DNA from 2 places in the Dermacoccus nishinomiyaensis genome. Region 2 is predicted to be linked to the other one. Evidence: predicted binding sites of a transcription regulator. Region 2 holds the regulator's gene; the other holds the start of a gene.
The links. The regulator HrcA, encoded in region 2, represses chaperone genes, less so after heat shock. The targets are predictions, from matches to a motif close to TTNGCACTCGNNNNNNNCGAGTGCNAA.
Positions count from the first base shown of each region.

Region 1 (9,342 bases), on a different contig from region 2:
GCCGCGCCGTCGGCGTGCAGGCGGCGGGCGGTGGCCTCGCCGAGGCCCGAGCCGGCACCGGAGATGAGAGCGACGGTGTGCTGCGTGATCTTCATGTGACGCACTCTAACGAGCGGTGCGAATTAAATGTGGGGTGGGTCACCCTCGTTCCCGCGGCGCCTGGCTCGTCGTGTCGCTCCGACGACGCGGCGGCCCCGCCTCGGTGCGCCCAGATGCACCTGCGTGCAAGAGCACCCGGGTGCAACTGGGCGCAAGAGGGTCGGGCGAGGCCGTCGCGATGGTGCAGGAAGGCAGGAGGAGCTCGCGCGCTGGGGCTCAGCGGTACAGCGTGACGTCGGTGGCCTTGACGCTCGCTGCGACGTGCGAGCCGCGGTGCAGGCCGAGTTCGGTGACGGCCTCGAGCGTCACGTCGGCCACGAGATCGGCCGCGACGCCTGCGTCACCCCGCAGGTGCACGCGGGCCGACGTCCCGGTGTGCTCGATCTGCTGCACGACGAGCGGCCAGGTGTTGCGAGGCGATCCGGCGGGCACCTCGCGCCACAGCGAGACCGCGGTCGGCGCGAAGGCCGCGAACGCCCGCTCGCCCGACGGCGGCACGTCGGCGGCCATGATGCGGGCGCCACCCGGCGTCGTGATGGCGCGACCGTCGCTCGTCCCTCGCCACAGGTTGAGGCCGACGACGCGGGCGGCGAACGCCGTGCGCGGATAGCGCACGACCTCCTGCGGCGGGGCGAGCTGCGTCACGCGCCCGGCTTCGAGGAACAGCAGCCGGTCGGCGAGCGTCAGTGCCTCCAGCGGGTCGTGGGTGACGAGCAGGGTGACGGCGTCGGTGCGCGCGAGGCGCTCGCCGAGCAGCGCGCGCAACTCGTCGCGGCCGCTCTGGTCGATGGCCGAGAGCGGCTCGTCGAGCAGCAGCACCCGAGGGGCGAGGGCCAGTGCACGGGCCAGAGCGACGCGTTGTGCCTGGCCTGACGACAACTCGTGCGGACGGCGGCTCGCGAGGTCGGCGATGCCCACCTGCTCGAGCTCCTGCCGCGCACGACGGCGCGCGGCGGAGCGCGATACGCCCCGCGCCCGCAGCCCGAACGCGACGTTCTCGAGGGCGTCGAGATGGCCGAAGATGTCGCCCGCCGCGGTCATGAGACCCACCTGACGGCGGCCGGGGGGCACGGCGTGACCGCGCCCGTCGTCCCAACAGGCTTCCCCGACGCGCAGCTCACCGCTCGTGAGATGTTCGAGGCCGCTGATGCCGGCCACGAGCGTCGACTTGCCGCTGCCGTTGGGGCCGAGCACCCCGAGCACCTCGCCCGGAGCGCACGTGAACGCGGCCTCGAGCTCGAACGAGCCGCGCCGCATCGTGCCGGCGAAGCTCAACCCCTCCGGTTCGGGCGTCTCAGGCGGTTCGGGCGAGAAAGACGGGTTCATCGCACACCGCTCCAGCGTCCGCGCAGCAAGGCGAGCACGACGAGGCAGATGCCGAGCATGAGGGCCGCGAGGGCGGTGGCGGCGTCCTGACTGATGTCGAGCGCCTGATACACCGCGAGGGGGCCCGTCTGGGTCGTGCCGGGGAAGCTGCCGGCGAAGGTCATCGTCGCACCGAACTCACCGAGAGCGCGTGCCCAGGAGAGCGTCAACCCCGCGAGCAGGCCGGGCGCCGCCATCGGGATGAGGACGCGGCGCAGCGTGTACCAGCGGCTCGCGCCGAGCACGGTGGCGGTGCGCGCCCACCGAGCGTCGATGCCGCGGAACGCGCCTTCGGCGGCGACGACGAAGAACGGCATCGCGACGAACGTCTCGGCCAGCACGACGCGCACCCACGAGTAGGGCAGCGACGTGCCGAAGCTGTCCTGCAGCACCGTGCCGATGAGGCCGCCGCGCCCCCACGCGTCGAGCAGGGCGACACCGGCGACGACGGGCGGCAGCACGAGGGGGACCGTGACGAGCGCCCGCAGCCACGCGGCGGCACGCCCCCGCAGGCGTGAGAGCCACCAGGCGAGAGGGGTGCCGAACAGTGCGGACAGGGCTGCCGTCGTCGTCGTGGTGCGAAGCGACAGCAGGAGAGCTTCGCGTGTGCCGGCGGTCTGCAGGTCGGCGGCGAAGTGCGACCAGCGCACCTCCAGCAGCAGCGCAACGAGCGGGACGACGACGAACGCGACCGCGACCGCTGCGAACACCCCGAGCACCACACCGCCGGCATCGGGGGCGCGGCGGGTGGGGCTCGTTCTGCTGGCGCTGGGGGCGCTCACGTCAGCTCGGCGAGCCGAACCCGGCGTCGCTCAGCACCTTGCGGCCCTCGGCGCCGGTGATGAGCTGCACGAACTGCTTGGCGTACTCGTTGTTGCTCCACGTCGCGATCGGCAGCGTCGTCTTGACGTTCGAGCCGGACGCGATATCGACGCCCGTCACCTTGTCACCGGCGGCCTTGACGTCCGTGCGGTACACGACCGCGGCGTCCGCGTCACCGGAGGAGACCTTCGCGAGCGTCGACTTGACGTTCTGCTCGTAACTGACGACGTGCGCGTGGACGTTCGCCTTCGCCAGCGCCTTGTCGGCGGCGCGCCCGCACGGCACGGTCTTGGCGCACAGCACGGTGCTGACCTTCGCGAGGCTCGCGAGGTCGGTGACGTGGCCCGGGTTGCCCTTGGGCGTCGCGATCTCGAGTTCGTTCGTCGCGAAGTCGGTCCAGGTCTTGCCCTGCGTGATGTCGGCCGGCATCGTCTTGGGCGTCGTCGTGTCGGCCATGGCGACGACGTCGGCCGGTGCACCACCCTTGAGTTGGCGCACGATGTCCTGGCTGCCTGCGAAGCTCATCTTGATCTCGACGCCGGGGTGGTTCTTCTCGAAGTCCTCGGCGAGCTTGGTGAAGCTCTCGGTGAGCGAGGCCGCGGCGAGGACGGTGATGGTCTTGCTCGAGCTCGCCGTGGCCGAGGAGCTGCCGGCGGCGTTCGAGCCCGACGAGTTCGTGCTGCTCGACCCGCCGCAGCCGGACAGACCCAGCACGGCGGCGGATGCGGTGGCGGCGGTCGCCGTCGTGAGGGAACGATTCATCCTCGTGGCCTTCTGTCTCTCGGTCGGCTGATCGGATCGGTTCTCGGGGCGAGGACGCCGGGGTGGTCAGGCCCGTCGGAACAGCTCGGCGGCGACGCTCGGGTCGATCGGCATCGGGTGGGGGCGTTTCGCCTCACGCCCGTCACCCGAGCTCGTGCCGCGCAGGCGGCGTTCGATCCACGGGCCGAAGTATTCCTTCGACCACTCGGCGTTCTCCGCCAGGCGCTGACGGGCTGGCTTCGGTTCGAGCGGCGGGAGCAGGTCGAGCCAGTCGCCCTCGGTCGGCAGGCCCAGCGTCCACGCCGCCTGCTGCGCGACACGGCGGTGGCCCTCGGGGGACAGGTGCAGGCGGTCGGCACCCCACATGCGCATGTCCCGCAGTGCACGCATGCCCCACACGTCGAGCACGTAGCAGTCGTGTCGCTGCGCGATGCCCCACAGGTTCGCGATGTGCCAGCTGATGCGCGGTCGCAAGCGGGTCATGATCTTCGAACCCGTGGGGTTGACCATCGTCGCGAGCATGACGTCGGCTCCGGCGTCCTTGAGGCGGACGACGGCGGCCTCGAGCTGATCGGCAACGTCGTCGAGGTCGACGTTCGGGCGCATGATGTTGTTGCCGCCGCCGACCATGCTGACGAGGTCGGGCTGCATCGCGAGCGCGGCGTCGAGCTGCGGGCCGACGACGTCGGCGAGCAGCTTGCCCCGGATCGCGAGGTTCGCGTACTCAAATGCGTGCCCCGCGCCGTCGGCGACCTGAGCGAGGTCGACGGCGAGCCGGTCGGCCCAGCCGAGGTAGGCGTCGTCCTGACGCGGGTCGGGGTCGCTCATGCCCTCGGTGAAGGAGTCACCGATGGCGACGTAGCGCCGCCACGTCCGCTCGTGGCCGCTGCGGGCCGCGGGCGCCTCTTCGGCGGTACGGGTGTCGGGGGTCGTGTCTGTCACGGGATGCGCCAATCGATCGTGTGCGTGCCGAGTTCTTCGAGCAGGGCGTTGGTGCGGCTGAACGGCTTGCTGCCGAAGAAGCCGCCGCGGGCCGACAACGGTGAGGGGTGGGCCGACTCGACGGTCGGCGTGTCGCCGAGGTGCGGCGCGAGTGAGCGCGCGTCGCGCCCCCACAGGATGGCGACGAGGGGCTGCTCGCGCTCGACGAGCGCGTTGATCGCCGTCGCGGTGACGTGCTCCCAGCCCTTGCCGCGATGGCTCGCCGGCTTGCCGGGCTGCACCGTCAGGACGCGGTTGAGCAGCAGCACCCCCTGATCGGTCCACGCCGACAGGTCACCGTGCTCGGGTGGGGTGATACCGAGGTCGTCGTGCAGTTCGGTGTAGATGTTCGCGAGGCTGCGGGGGATGGGCCGCACGTCGGGTGCGACGGCGAAGCTCAGGCCGATCGGGTGCCCGGGCGTCGGGTACGGGTCCTGGCCGACGACGAGGACGCGCACCTCGTCGAACGGCTGCGTGAACGCGCGCAGCACGGCGTCGCCCGCAGGCAGGTAGCCGCGCCCCGCGGCCACCTCGTCACGCAGGAACGCCCCCGCGGCGGCGATGTGCTCGGCGGCGGGCGCGAGGGGTTCGACCCAGCTCGGGTGGACGAGTTCGTCGTACGGACGAGGCATGTGTCCAACCTATCGCGCGGGTCTGACAACCCGCCCCGAGCGCGGTTGGAACGGGCCGGGCGGCCTCGTATCCTGAGCGGATGGCCATGATCGAGACCCCCGCGGGTGCCCACGTGCCCGGTGACGCCGACGCGCCCGGGCTGAGCGAGCGCGACCGTGCGATGCTCGCCTTCGAACGCGAGTGGTGGAAGCTGCCCGGCGCCAAGGAAGCGGCGATCAAGGAGCGCTTCGGGCTGACGAGCACGCAGTACTACCAGCAGCTCAACAAGCTCGCCGACACCGAGGCGGCGCTCGCCGCGGATCCGTTGCTCGTGAAGCGGATCCAGCGACGCCGCGCGGGGCGTCGACGCACCGTCTGAACCGCGGCTCAGCGCGCCGCCACGTCCCCGCATGTCGCCGCTCTCGTGGCGCCGCAGCCCATCTTGGCAGCCGCACGACAGACGTCGGGGTGCCGCTATGAGCGAACAACACGCGGGTGCGTGCGCGGAGGGTTTGCACTCGGTGGGGGCGAGTGCTAATCATGGGGTTAGCACTCTGATCGTGAGAGTGACAAAAGCCTGACTGCAGCAGTGAGGGTTCGGGGCGCGCCGACATGACCGGCGCGTGATCGGGTCCGTCCGTCGCGGGCGCTGATGTGGTCGATCCGAACGTCACGTGGAGGAACCACAGCCATGGCCAAGACCATTGCTTTCGACGAGGAGGCCCGTCGCGGCCTCGAGCGCGGCATGAACACGCTCGCCGACGCCGTGAAGGTGACCCTCGGCCCCAAGGGCCGCAACGTCGTGCTGGAGAAGAAGTGGGGCGCCCCCACGATCACCAACGACGGTGTCTCGATCGCCAAGGAGATCGAGCTGGAGGACCCGTACGAGAAGATCGGCGCCGAGCTCGTCAAGGAAGTTGCGAAGAAGACCGACGACGTCGCCGGTGACGGCACGACGACGGCCACCGTCCTCGCCCAGGCGATGGTGCGCGAGGGTCTGCGCAACGTCGCGGCCGGCGCGAACCCGATGGCGCTGAAGCGCGGCATCCAGACGGCCGTCGACGCCGTCAGCAAGCAGCTGCTCGAGCACGCCCAGGAGATCGAGACGAAGGAGCAGATCGCTGCGACCGCGTCCATCTCCGCCGCTGACCCGCAGATCGGTGAGCTCATCGCCGAGGCGATGGACAAGGTCGGCAAGGAAGGCGTCATCACGGTCGAGGAGTCGAACACGTTCGGCCTCGACCTCGAGCTGACCGAGGGCATGCGCTTCGACAAGGGCTACATCTCGGGCTACTTCGTCACCGACACCGAGCGCATGGAGGCCGTCCTCGACGACCCGTACATCCTCATCGTCAACTCGAAGATCTCGAACATCAAGGACCTGCTGCCCGTCCTGGAGAAGGTCATGCAGTCCGGCAAGCCCCTCGCGATCATCGCCGAGGACGTCGAGGGCGAGGCCCTGTCGACGCTCGTCGTCAACAAGATCCGCGGCACGTTCAAGGCCGTCGCCGTCAAGGCTCCCGGCTTCGGCGACCGCCGCAAGGCGATGCTCGGTGACATCGCTATCCTCACGGGCGGCCAGGTCGTCTCCGAGGAGGTCGGCCTCAAGCTCGAGTCGACCGAGCTCGACATGCTCGGCCGCGCCCGCAAGATCGTCGTGACGAAGGATGAGACGACGATCGTCGAAGGTGCTGGCGACGACGAGCAGATCAAGGGCCGCGTGGCGCAGATCCGCGCCGAGATCGAGAACTCCGACTCCGACTACGACCGCGAGAAGCTGCAGGAGCGCCTCGCGAAGCTCGCCGGCGGCGTCGCCGTCATCAAGGCGGGTGCCGCGACGGAGGTCGAGCTCAAGGAGCGCAAGCACCGCATCGAGGACGCCGTGCGCAACGCGAAGGCAGCCGTCGAGGAGGGCATCGTCGCCGGTGGTGGCGTCGCGCTCATCCAGGCGACGAAGGACGCCGAGTCGGCCTTCTCCGCTCTCGAGGGCGACGAGGCGACGGGTGCGAACATCGTTCGCGTCGCTGCCGAGGCTCCGCTCAAGCAGATCTCGACGAACGCGGGCCTCGAGCCGGGCGTCATCGTCGAGAAGGTGCGCTCGCTTCCCGCCGGTCAGGGTCTGAACGCTGCGAGCGGTGAGTACGTCGACATGATCGCCTCGGGCATCATCGACCCGGCGAAGGTGACGCGTTCGGCGCTGGAGAACGCTGCGTCCATCGCGGCGCTGTTCCTCACGACCGAGGCCGTCATCGCTGACAAGCCGGAGAAGAACGCCGGCGCTGACGCTGCGGCGGGCATGGACGGTGGCATGGGCGGTATGGGCTTCTGAGAAAGCGCGCCTCCACGGGCTGACGCCCGCCTGAGTGAATGCTCGGGCGGGCGTCAGCCTTTTGTCGTCCAGGGAGCACTTCCTCTCGCGATGTTGCCCGGGTTTCGGGCGTGACGCGCCTCGAATCGCGGGCAACATCGAGGCGGTTGACATGCGCATCTGCGCATATGAAACTAAGTGCATGTCGTTGCAGCATGCGTTGCTCGTGTCCCTCGCCGAGCGCGAGGCGAGCGGGTATGACCTGACGCGGCGCTTCGACCGTTCGCTCGGGTTCTTCTGGAGCGCGACGCACCAGCAGATCTACCGCGTCCTCGCCAAGATGGCGGACGCAGGCCTCGTCGAGGTCCGCACCGAGGCGGGCGAGGGGCGCCCCGACCGTCGCGTCTACACGATCGCCCCGGCCGGTCGCGCGGAACTACTCGCGTGGACGCGCACACCCACCCCGAGCGAGACGCTGCGCTCCGAGTTCGCCGTCAAGGTGCGCGGCATGCGCTTCGGCGACGCGGACGCCGTCGTCGCCGACATCCGCCGTCATCGCGACGAGCACGCCGCCCAGCTCGCCTACTTCGAGGCCAACTGCGCGAGGCACTACCCCGATCCGTCATCCCTCAGCGACGAGGAGCGTCCGACCTACGCCGTCCTGCGCGGGGGCATCCGCACCGAACGCGCCATGCTCGAGTGGTGCGACGAGATGGTGGCGCTGCTGAGCGGCGAGACGCTGCCCACCTCCTGCGTGCAGGTGCACCCGGGTGCACTTGCGCGCAGGGGTGAAGACGGTGATGAGGACGGAAACCTGAACGTGGACGCCGACGGGAACCTCGCGGCGAGCGTCGACGTGGACGACAGACCGCACGACAACGAACGCACCCCACCACCCGGGAGAACACGATGAGTTATGAGCACCTGCTCAGCCCCCTCGACGTCGGCGGCATCACGCTGAAGAACCGCGTCATGATGGGCTCGATGCACACCGGTTTCGAGGACAAGGCGAAGGACTTCCCGCAGCTCGCGCGCTACTTCGCGGCACGCGCCGAGGGTGGCGTCGCGCTCATGGTGACGGGCGGTTTCGCGCCGAACATCACCGGCCAGCTCGGCCCGATGGGTTCGATGCTGACGGCGAAGCGGCAGCTCGGGCGGCACAAGCTCGTCACCGACGCCGTCCACGAGCACGACGGGCGCATCGTCATGCAGATCCTGCACGCGGGCCGCTACGGCTACACGCCCTGGAGCAAGAGCGCGTCGAACAAGAAGTCGCCGATCACGCCGTTCGGCACGCGCGCGATGAGCACGAAGGACGTCGAGAAGACGATCCGCGACTACGCGAACTCGGCGCGCCTCGCGAAGGACGCCGGCTACGACGGCGTCGAGATCATGGGCTCCGAGGGCTACCTCATCAACCAATTCCTCGCCGCCCGCACGAACGACCGCACCGACCGTTTCGGTGGCTCCGCCGAGAAGCGCATGACGCTGCCGCGCGAGATCGCGCGCGCCGTCCGCGACGCCGCCGGCGACGACTTCCTCGTCCTGTACCGCATCTCCGTGGCCGACCTCGTCGACCACTCCCAGACGTTCGAGGAGATCGCGACGCTTGCGCAGCACCTGCAGGGTGACGTGTCGATGTTCAACTCCGGCATCGGCTGGCACGAGGCGCGCATCCCGACGATCGTGACGTCGGTGCCGCGCGCCGCGTTCGCGTGGGCGACGGGCAAGCTGCGCGCCGAGGTCGACATCCCCGTCATCGCGAGCAACCGCATCAACACCCCCGAGGTGGGCGAGCAGATCATCGCGGACGGTCTCGCGGACATGGTCTCGATGGCGCGTCCGCTGCTCGCGGACCCCGACTTCGTCAAGAAGGCGCAGGCGGGCCGCGCCGACCTGATCAACACGTGCATCGCGTGCAACCAGGCGTGCCTCGACCACACGTTCAGCGGCAAGAAGGTGAGCTGCCTCGTCAACCCGCAGGCCGGACGCGAGGGCGAGCTCGTCCTGCTGCCCGTGCCGAAGCCGCGCGCCAAGCGCGTCGCCGTCGTCGGCGCGGGCCCCGCCGGGCTCGCCGCCGCGACGAACCTCGCCGAGCGCGGCCACGACGTCACCCTCTTCGAGGCACGCGACCACCTCGGCGGCCAGTTCCGTCTCGCGATGAACATCCCCGGCAAGGAGGAGTTCGCCGAGACGCTGCGCTACTTCATGACGCGGCTGGACGAGTTGAAGGTCGACGTCCGCCTCTCGACACGCGCCGACGCCGAAACGCTCGACGGTTACGACCACGTCGTCCTCGCCACGGGCGTGACGCCGCGTCGCCCCGCCATCGAGGGCATTGACCACGCGAAGGTCGTCATGTACGACGAGTTGCTGCGCGGTGAGAAGGTCGC
Region 1 covers NZ_UFXX01000001.1:2,469,424-2,478,765, forward strand. The annotation lists gene DYE07_RS11540 (SDR family NAD(P)-dependent oxidoreductase) at 1-95, opposite strand, end outside; gene DYE07_RS11545 (ABC transporter ATP-binding protein) at 316-1,425, opposite strand; gene modB (molybdate ABC transporter permease subunit) at 1,422-2,246, opposite strand; gene modA (molybdate ABC transporter substrate-binding protein) at 2,248-3,048, opposite strand; gene DYE07_RS11560 (SGNH/GDSL hydrolase family protein) at 3,115-3,990, opposite strand; gene DYE07_RS11565 (uracil-DNA glycosylase) at 3,987-4,661, opposite strand; gene DYE07_RS11570 (DUF3263 domain-containing protein) at 4,742-5,020, shown strand; gene groL (chaperonin GroEL) at 5,333-6,970, shown strand; gene DYE07_RS11580 (PadR family transcriptional regulator) at 7,152-7,862, shown strand; gene DYE07_RS11585 (NADPH-dependent 2,4-dienoyl-CoA reductase) at 7,859-9,342, shown strand, end outside.
Region 1: the regulator HrcA is predicted to act here: its motif matches at 5,153-5,179, upstream of groL (chaperonin GroEL).

Region 2 (9,342 bases):
ATGGTCGGTTCCGTCGAGGTGCCGCAGGAGGCCTTCATCGCCGCGCTCAGCCAGGGCGAGTCGGCGGAGAAGAAGAAGTGAGCAAGCCCGGTTACGTTCCGGGTGCGACGTCCGGCCAGCCGTCGGAGGGCGCGGGGGAGCACCCGCAGGTCGGGCCGCGCCCACTCGCACGCACGCGCTCGTTCACGCGCCGCGGCGGCCGGATGCCGGAGCGTCACCATCGTGCGCTGAGTGACAACGGTGAGCAGTACGTCCTCGACGTTCCCCGCAAGCCGGGGACGACCGAGCCCGTCGATGGTTTCCGGCTCGACATCGCCGAGGTGTTCGGACGCCGGGCGAAGCTCGTCGTCGAGATCGGTTCGGGCGCGGGGGATCAGATCGTCCATGCAGCGCTCGAGCACCCCGAGACGGATTTCATCGCTCTGGAGGTGTGGCGTCCCGGCATCGCGCAGACGATCTCGAAGGCCGTCCACGCGGGCGTGACGAACGTGCGTCTCATCGAGATCGACGCCTCCGAAGCGCTCGATCGGCTCTTCGCGCCGGGCAGCGTCGACGAGGTGTGGACGTTCTTCCCCGACCCGTGGCCGAAGACGAAGCACCACAAGCGTCGTCTCGTGCAGCTCGGCTTCGCCGACGTCGTCGCCGACGTCCTCGTGCCCGGCGGCACCTGGCGCCTCGCGACCGACTGGGCCGACTATGCCTGGCACATGCGTGACGTCGCCGAGGCGTCGCCGCGCTTCACCAACCCGTGGACCGGGCGCCTCGCGGACGCCGGGGACGCCCACGTCGATCCCGAGGGCGCGCGCGGAGGGTTCGCGCCGCGCTTCGAGGGCCGCACGACGACCCGCTTCGAGACGAAGGGTCTCAAGGTCGAGCGCATCGTGCGCGACCTCGAGGTGAAGCGAGCCAACTGAGCGGTGCCGCGCGGTCCCCACGGCGTTCGGGCTCGGTGTCCCCGGCGCGGCTGATCGGGCGCGAACGCCGATACTCGCGGGTAACCTTGGGGCCATGAATCAGGTCTACGGCATGTACAAAAAGCTCACCGCGAAGAACGACAAGGCGGGGCGCGCAGCGTTCTCGGCCGCGTTCGCGCTCAAGGCGCCCTACTTCCGCACGGTCGCCCCGATGGTCCAGACGATGGAGCCGCACCGCGGCGTCGTGAAGATCAAGAAGTGGTGGGGTGTGCAGAACCACATCGGCACCGTGCACGCCATCGCCATCGCCAACGGCATGGAGTGCGCCATGGGGCTGCTCGCGGAGGCGACGACGCCCGACGACATGCGCTGGATCCCCAAGGGCATCACGCTCGACTACGTCGCGAAGACGCCCGGCGACATCGTGTGCGTCGCCGAGACGACGCCGGAGGACTGGGACAAGGAGCCGCCGTTCCAGGTCGACGTCAAGGTGACGGGGCGCCTCGTCAAGGACGGCACGGTCGCCGTCGAGGGCATCATCCCGATCTACGTCTCGGCCAAGAAGAAGAAGTGACGTTCACCCCGCCGCCGTGGCCAGAAGCGCCGCGGCGGCGGGGTTCGTCAACCGCCGTGGGCCGGCCCAGACGGCCCTCAGGTTGCGGGTGAGGTCGACGCCGTCGACGCCGACCTCCACGAGGGTGCCCGCACGCAGCGCGTCGTCGACAGCGAGCCGGCTGAGGACGGCGGGAGCCGTCCCGGCCGCGGCGGAAACCCGCACGGCGGCGTTGCTCGCCAGCGCGAGCGCCGGGGGAGCGACATCGAGCGGCGCGAGGGCGCGGCGCAAGGCCACCCGCGTGCCCGAGCCCGACTCGCGCGCGACGAGCGGTGTGGCCGCCAGTTCCTCGGCGCGGACACGTGAGCTCGCGGCCCACGGATGCTGCGGCGCGACGACGAGCACGAGGTCGTCATGCGCGACGACGACGGAGTTCAACCCGCGCGGAGCGCCGGGGCCCTCGATGAACCCCAGATCCACCTCACCGCCGCGTGCCGCGGCGAGCACCTCCGTCGTGTTGCCGACGGCTACCGAGATGCCGCGCGTCTCGCCAAGCGATGGGTCGTGAGGGGAAGCGCCACCGGCGCCCGCGCCACCCGCGGCGTGCTGCCACCCCGCGATCCATCCCGGTAACAGGTGTTCGGCGACCGTCTGGCTCGCCATGACGACGAGCGGCGCCTGCGTACGAGCGCGCAGTGCCGCGACTCCCGTCTCGAGGGCGCGCGCCGCCTCGAGCGTCGCGCGCGCCCATTCGACGACGAGCAGGCCGTCGGTCGTGACGCGGGCACCGGTCGTCGCGCGATGGATGAGCGACAGGCCGAGCCTGCGCTCCAGCCGGGCGATGCTGCGACTCGCGTTGGGTTGCGCCACCCCGCAGCGTCGGGCGGCCGCACTGAGCGAGCCCTCGTCGGCGAGTGCCACGAGCAGTTCGAGCGTCGCGAGGTCGGGCCAGGTCGTCACCACTCCAGCCTATATGCGAAGCACATACCCCCATGCCGGATATAGGGCTACCGGTCGAGCCGACACGGCGGAAGCATGGAACCCATGAGCACAGCCACCGCCACCGACGTCATGCCTCACCGCACCACCGGCTCGTTCTTCGAGAACCCGACGGTGCCCGCGGCGTCCCCGGCCTGGTACGGCAGCGTCATGGGCAGCGCGATCCTGGGCACGTTGAGCGAGCTGCGCACCGACGTCATCCCGTTCGGCCACACGCTCGCCGTGGGCTTCTGGCTCATCGCCTGCACCCTGCTCGTCGTCCTCACCGTGTCGTTCGTGGCGCGCATCGCTCGCGATCGCGCTGCCTTCCGCGCGAGCGTCGCGAACCCCGTCGCGATGGCGCAGTGGGGGATGGTGTCGATGGGCGTCCTCGCCGTCGGATCGGCGACGTCCGCGGTGCTCCCGGCGATCTCCTCGGGCCTGAGCGACGCAGCCTGGCGGGCCGACCTCGTCCTGTGGGCCATCGGTACCGTCATCGGCCTCGCCACCGCCGTCGCCGTCCCGGCCCGTCTGCTCGTCGTCGACCCGAGCACCCCGACGACGGTGTGGGGCCTGGCCGTCGTCCCGCCGATGGTCTCGGCGACCGTCGGCGCCGGCATCGTCGGCTGGCTGAGCAGCCCGCAGGCGCGCGTGTGGATGCTGATCGCGAGCGCGGCCTGCTTCTTCGTCGCCCTCGTGCTGGGGGCCATCATCTTCGCGATCGCCTACCGTCACCACTGGCTCGTCGAGCCACTGCCGCTCGCGGCGTCGATCACCGCGTGGCTGCCGCTCGGTGTCGTCGGGCAGTCGAGCGCGGCCGCGCAAGCCATCGCGAAGCAGTCGGCGTCGATGCTGCAGGGCCCGTTCGCGACGACGGTGACGCAGATCGGCCACGTCTACGGCTACGTCATGCTGACGATCGGGGTGCCGCTCGTCGCCTGGGCCCTCGCCATGACTGTGCGCGGCTTCACCAAGCGCATGCCGTTCAGCCCCGGCTGGTGGGGCATGACGTTCCCCGTCGGCACGCTCGTGCTCGGCTCGACGATGCTGGGGCGCAGCTCGCACCACGCGATCTTCACGTGGGCCGGCGGCGCGCTGTACCTCTTCCTGCTCGGCACGTGGAGCGTCTGCGCGATCAGCTCGCTGCTCGCGGTGCGCCACCAGCGCGCTCTGCGTCACGCCTGAACACCGCGAGGAGCTGGGCGCGCGACTGGCGGACGGCCGCGGTGCGGCGCCGAGCGGTGAGACAATGACCGGATGCCGCAGATGCCCGACGGAATCCCCGCCCCTGACGACGGTGCTCTCCCGTCCGCCGCGCTCGCGACGCTGGCAGGCGGGGCGTTCGGGCTGTACGTCCACGTGCCGTTCTGCGTGACGCGCTGCGGTTACTGCGACTTCAACACCTACACGCTCACCGAGCTCGGTGAGCCGGGCGCGAGCGTCAGCACGTACGCGGACGCCGCGCTGCGCGAGCTGGATCTCGCGGCACGCGAGCTGGGCGAGGCACCCAGCGGCGTCCCCGTCATCGAGACCGTCTTCATCGGCGGCGGCACCCCGACGATGCTGCCCGCCGACGACCTCGTCCGCATCCTCGCGAAGGCGCGCGAGCTGTTCGGTCTCGCCGAGGGGTGCGAGGTCACGACGGAGGCCAACCCCGATTCGGTCGACGAGACCTACCTGCGCACCCTCGCCGACGGTGGTTTCACGCGCGTCAGCATCGGCATGCAGTCGGCCGTCCCGCACGTGCTCGCGACGCTCGAGCGCACGCACGACCCGGCCAACGTCGAACGCGCCGTGCGCGCCGCGAAGGACGTCGGGCTGCAGGTCAGCATCGATCTCATCTACGGCGCGCCGGGTGAGAGTCTCGACGACTGGCGCACCTCGCTCGACGCGGCGATCGCGTTGGAGCCCGACCACATCAGCGCCTACGCCCTCGTCGTCGAGGAGGGCACGAAGATGGGGGCGCAGGTGCGTCGCGGCGAGCTGCCCCTGCCCGATGACGACGACGAGGCCGACAAGTACGAGCTCGCCGACGCCTTGCTCGCGGATGCCGGGTACGACTGGTACGAGGTGTCGAACTGGGCGCGCTCGCCGCAGACGCAGTGCCGCCACAACCTCGCGTACTGGCGCGACGAGCCGTGGTGGGGTGTCGGCCCCGGCGCGCACAGCCACGTCGGCGGCGTGCGCTGGTGGAACGTCAAACATCCGCGCGCCTACGCCCAACGCGTCAACGCGGGGCTCTCGCCGGCGCTGGCACGCGAACTGCTCGAAGAGCGTCAGCGCTATGAGGAACGCGTCCTGCTCCAGGTGCGCCTCGCCGAGGGACTTCCTCTCGACATGCTCGACGATGACGGGCGACGCGCCGTCGCCGGCATCGTCGCCTCGGGGCTGATCGACGGCCCGTCAGCGGTGCGCGACAAACGAGTTCGTCTGACGCTGCGCGGTCGCCTGCTCACCGACACCGTCGTGCGGGCGCTGCTCGCGATCTGAGCCGCGCGCACCGAGACGCCTGCCTCCCGGGGCTGGCCTAGCCTCAGCGGCGATCCCCGGGCCCCTGCGTGCCCGCCTGCGCCGACCCCGACGACCGAAGGGGGCGCCGATGAACGACTCCGACTACTCGACGACGACGCTGCCGCTCCTGTTCGTCTCCATCTCCATCGTCGTCACCTTCCTCGTGACGCGCCTCATCCGCGCCGGCAAGGGTCCGTTCAAGGACAACGTCACCGAGGACGGCGTCCACGTCCGCCACGCCGTCTAAGGCATCTTCGCGCTGCTTGGCCGGCGCGGTCATGAACACCGCGGCCGAGAGTTCGGTTTTCCGCGTCCTGGGGGCGATCCTCATCGGCGCGGGCGCCTCGCTCATCCTGGGCGAGTTCGCGTTTTCCGGAGGCGGTGATCTTGGGCGAGAAGTCGACGCCCCCGAGCAGGTGGTTGGCGCCCCAGACGATGGTGATGGCGGCGATGCCGCCCCGTGCGCCGACGAGCCAGGAACCCAGCGCGCCCTCCTTGACGAAGCCGAGGTCGCGTGAGGTGATGTGCCAGGCCCGGCGGAAGACGAAGGCCGCGATCGCGAGCTGCAGCGCCATCGTCACGACGCCGATCGGCGTCACGAGGCCGTTCTCGCTGTCGCCGAACAGATCACCGACGGCGGCGACGAGACTGCCAGCGAACATGGCGAGCAGCAGGAGGCCGAGGGCACCGAGGACGTTCTTGAGCGCCGAACGCTTGTCGACGGCGGCGACGCCCTCGCGCTAACGGGGGGCCGGGGTCAGGGCAGGGATGATGATTCTTTTCTTAAATCGGGTAGGACGAAGCGCCGCGGCACGGGGTGCCGAGGGAACGTTGTCAGGGGTGGGGGCGAGCCCAGCGCTCACACGAGGTGCGCTGTTGGGGCGGGGCGTCGCGACGTGGGCCGCATCAGTTGAGGATGCGGATCTGGAACGGGTAGTCGTAGCTCTCGCCACGCGCCGAGCGCAGCGCTCCCTTGACGTGGCACCACGCGGCGACGAGGAAGATGACGGCCCAGAGCACGAGCGCGACGGGAATGCCGACGAGGGTTAAGACCAGAACCCAACCGACGATGTAGAGAATCGAGAACGCAACGTTGAAGTTGAACGCCCCGGCCGCTGCGCGGCGCACCGCGGCGGAGCGGTTTCTGTAGATGAACCACACGATGAGCGGGCCGAGGAAGCTCACCCATCCCGCAGACAGGATCGCGGCGGCCGGCGCCGACAGGTGCGCGACGATCGAGGCGGCGCGCTCGTCATCGCTGAGGTGACCCTGGCCGGTGACGGGCGGCTCGGCGCCGTACGGAGCGCCGGCCAGCCGTCCGGTTCCCTGGCCCTGCGTGCGCTCGTCGGGGTAGGGGTACGGCTGGGAGTTGCTCACGACGTCTCCTGGTGTCGAAGGGTGAATCTCTCGTTCACTGACCATGATTCCGTGTCTGCGTCCCGAGCGCATCCCCCGCGGGATCGATATTCGCGGGCCCCGGCGTCCATCCCGGGGATGATGTCGGCGCACGCCGCGCCATCCCGGCGTCTCACTGCTGCGCGGGGTCGGTGACGAAGTCGATGAGCTCCTCGACGCGTCCGAGCAGTTCGGGTTGCAGGTCGGCGTACGTGCGCACGGTGCCGAGGATCTGCTTCCATCCGCGCGCGACGTCCGCCTGCGTCGCGTGCGGCCAGCCGAGCTCGGCGAGGATGCCGTGCTTCCACGACTGCCCCTTGGGGATGACGGGCCACTTCGACCAGCCGAGCCGCTCGGGTCGTACGGACTGCCACACGTCGACGTAGGGGTGGCCGACGATGAGCACGTGGTCGCGTGCCTGCGGCAGGGCGCGTGCCTTCTCGACGATTCGTGCCTCCTTCGTGCCGGGCACGAGGTGGTCGACGAGGATGCCGAGGCGGCGTCCCTTCTCGGGTCGGAAGTCGCGGATGACGGCCGCGAGATCGTCGACGCCCTCGAGGTATTCGACGACGACGCCCTCGATGCGCAGGTCGTCACCCCACACCTTCTCGACGAGTTCGGCGTCGTGCCGTCCCTCGACGAAAATTCGCGAACCCAGCGCGACGCGCGCCTTCGCCCCGGGGACGGCGAGCGAACCGGACGCCGTCCGCCCGGCCTGCGTCTGCTGCTCGGCGAGGCGCGCGGCGGTGGCGGGTCGGGGCGCAACGAGCGTCACGGGTTCGCCATCGATGAGGAAGCCGGCGCCGAGCGGAAATCCGCGGGCCTTGCCGAAGCGATCCTCGAGGAAGACGACGTGCTGCCCGCCCGACTTCTCGACGCGCACGACGGCGCCGACGTAACCGCTCTGGGCGTCCTCGACGACGACGTCGAGCTCAGCGGGCACCTCGCGCGAACGCCCACGTCGAGGCGCGCGCCAATCGCCGGAGAGGACGTCGGAGCCGTAACGGTCGGTCATGGCGATCAGGGTAGAACCGCCCACCGACAACCGCCGTCGCGGCGCGCCGAGAACGATGGTCGCGGGCGCAGCCAGGCGCCCGTCGCGGCGTCGCCGAGGGCCGGGGAGCGCGCGCCTGCCGACCGACGGACGATGGACGACGGCGCGAGGGAACCGCCCGCGACGCTGTGGGCGAACACACCCCGCATGATTTGGCACTCGCTCGGCGTGAGTGCCAATCTTGGACGGACTGCAGATCGAAGGACGGTATCGAGGCGCGGGAGGTGAGCGCATGAGCGACGAACGGCGGCTCGAGGTGCTGCGCGCCATCGTGCAGGACTATGTCGCGACGTCCGAACCGGTGGGTTCGAAGGCGTTGCTCGAACGTCATCAGCTCGGCGTCTCCGCCGCGACGATCCGCAATGACATGGCCGCCCTCGAGGACGCCGGTCTCATCTCCGCGCCGCACACCTCGGCCGGTCGCGTGCCCACCGATGCCGGCTATCGAATCTTCGTCGACCGCCTCAGCCAGGTGCGGCCGCTGAGCGCGACACAGCGTCGCGCGATCGAGACGTTCTTGCGTCAGAGCGTCGACCTCGACGACATCGTCGAACGCACCGCCCGGCTGCTCGCCACACTGACGAACCAGGCCGCCGTCATGCAGTACCCGTCGCTGCGGCGCTCACGGGTGCGACACATCGAGCTGGTGCCGGTCGCCGAGGGGCGCCTGTCGCTCGTCGTCATCCTCGACTCAGGTCGCATCGAGCAGCGTCTCGTCTCCGTCGCCTCCGCCGACGACGAGCGCCTCGTCCAGACGCTGCGAGCGCGCGTCAACAAGGTCTCCGGCGCGCGGTTGCTCACCGAGGCCGCCGCGGCCATGACCGAGCTGGGCGCGGAGTTCGAGCCGGGGCAGCGTGCTGACGTCGACACGATCGTCGCGACGATCGCCGCGGTGTTCGCCGAGGACCGGGAGGAGCGCGTCGTGCTCGCGGGGACGGCGAACCTCGCGCGTGCCGGGCTGCGCGACGACGCGGGCCTCAGCGTCAGCCGTGTTCTCGAGGCGCTGGAGGAGCACGTCGTCCTCATGCGCCTCATCAGCACACGCGACGACGATCCGACGCACGAGGTGACCGTCCGCATCGGCGCCGAGAACGACTTCGCAGGCCTCGAGTCGACCTCGCTCGTGACGACGGCCTACGGCAGCGACGCCGTCGCGACGCTCGGCGTGCTCGGCCCGACCCGCATGGACTACCCGCAGACGATGGCGAACGTGCGCGCGGTCGCCCGCTACGTCTCCGAACTTCTCGAGCAGTGATGGCTCGGGCGCACCACGACCACATGAGTGACGAAATCTTCACCCGTCGAAAGCAAGGATGCTCGTGAACGACTACTACGCCGAACTCGGTGTCACGCGTGAGGCCTCCGTCGAGGAGATCAAGCGCGCCTACCGCAAGAAGGCCCGCAAGCTGCACCCCGACGTCAACCCCTCCCCGGAGGCGGCCGAGGAGTTCAAGCGCGTCGGGCAGGCCTACGACGTGCTCGGCGATCCGCAGAAGAAGGCGGCCTACGACCAGGGCGTCGACCCCTACGCGCCCGGCGGTAGCGCCGGGTTCAGCTTCAGCGACATCATGGACGCGTTCTTCACGGGGGGTGCCGCAGGGGGAGGCGGCGGCCCGCGCAGCCGCGTCCAGCACGGCCAGGACGCGTTGCTGCCGCTCGACATCCAACTCGCCACGGCCGTCTTCGGCGGCGAGCAGGAGCTGACGTTCGACACGGCCGTCGTCTGCTCGACCTGTCATGGCGACGGTTCGCGTCCCGGCACGGGCAAGCACACGTGTGACGTGTGCGGCGGTGCGGGGCAGACGCAGCAGGTGCAGCGCAGCTTCCTCGGCCAGGTGTTGACGTCGCGTCCGTGCACCGCGTGCCAGGGGTACGGCGACATCATCGACAGCCCGTGTTTCGAGTGCGACGGCAACGGCCGCAAGCGCGACACGCGC
Region 2 covers NZ_UFXX01000002.1:45,117-54,458, reverse strand. The annotation lists gene lepA (translation elongation factor 4) at 1-81, shown strand, start outside; gene trmB (tRNA (guanosine(46)-N7)-methyltransferase TrmB) at 78-914, shown strand; gene DYE07_RS12075 (hotdog fold domain-containing protein) at 1,009-1,488, shown strand; gene DYE07_RS12070 (LysR family transcriptional regulator) at 1,492-2,427, opposite strand; gene DYE07_RS12065 (TDT family transporter) at 2,512-3,630, shown strand; gene hemW (radical SAM family heme chaperone HemW) at 3,703-4,935, shown strand; gene DYE07_RS14820 (hypothetical protein) at 5,045-5,203, shown strand; gene DYE07_RS12055 (hypothetical protein) at 5,166-5,618, opposite strand; gene DYE07_RS12050 (DUF4870 domain-containing protein) at 5,863-6,333, opposite strand; gene DYE07_RS12045 (DUF3097 domain-containing protein) at 6,485-7,366, opposite strand; gene hrcA (heat-inducible transcriptional repressor HrcA) at 7,638-8,660, shown strand; gene dnaJ (molecular chaperone DnaJ) at 8,725-9,342, shown strand, end outside.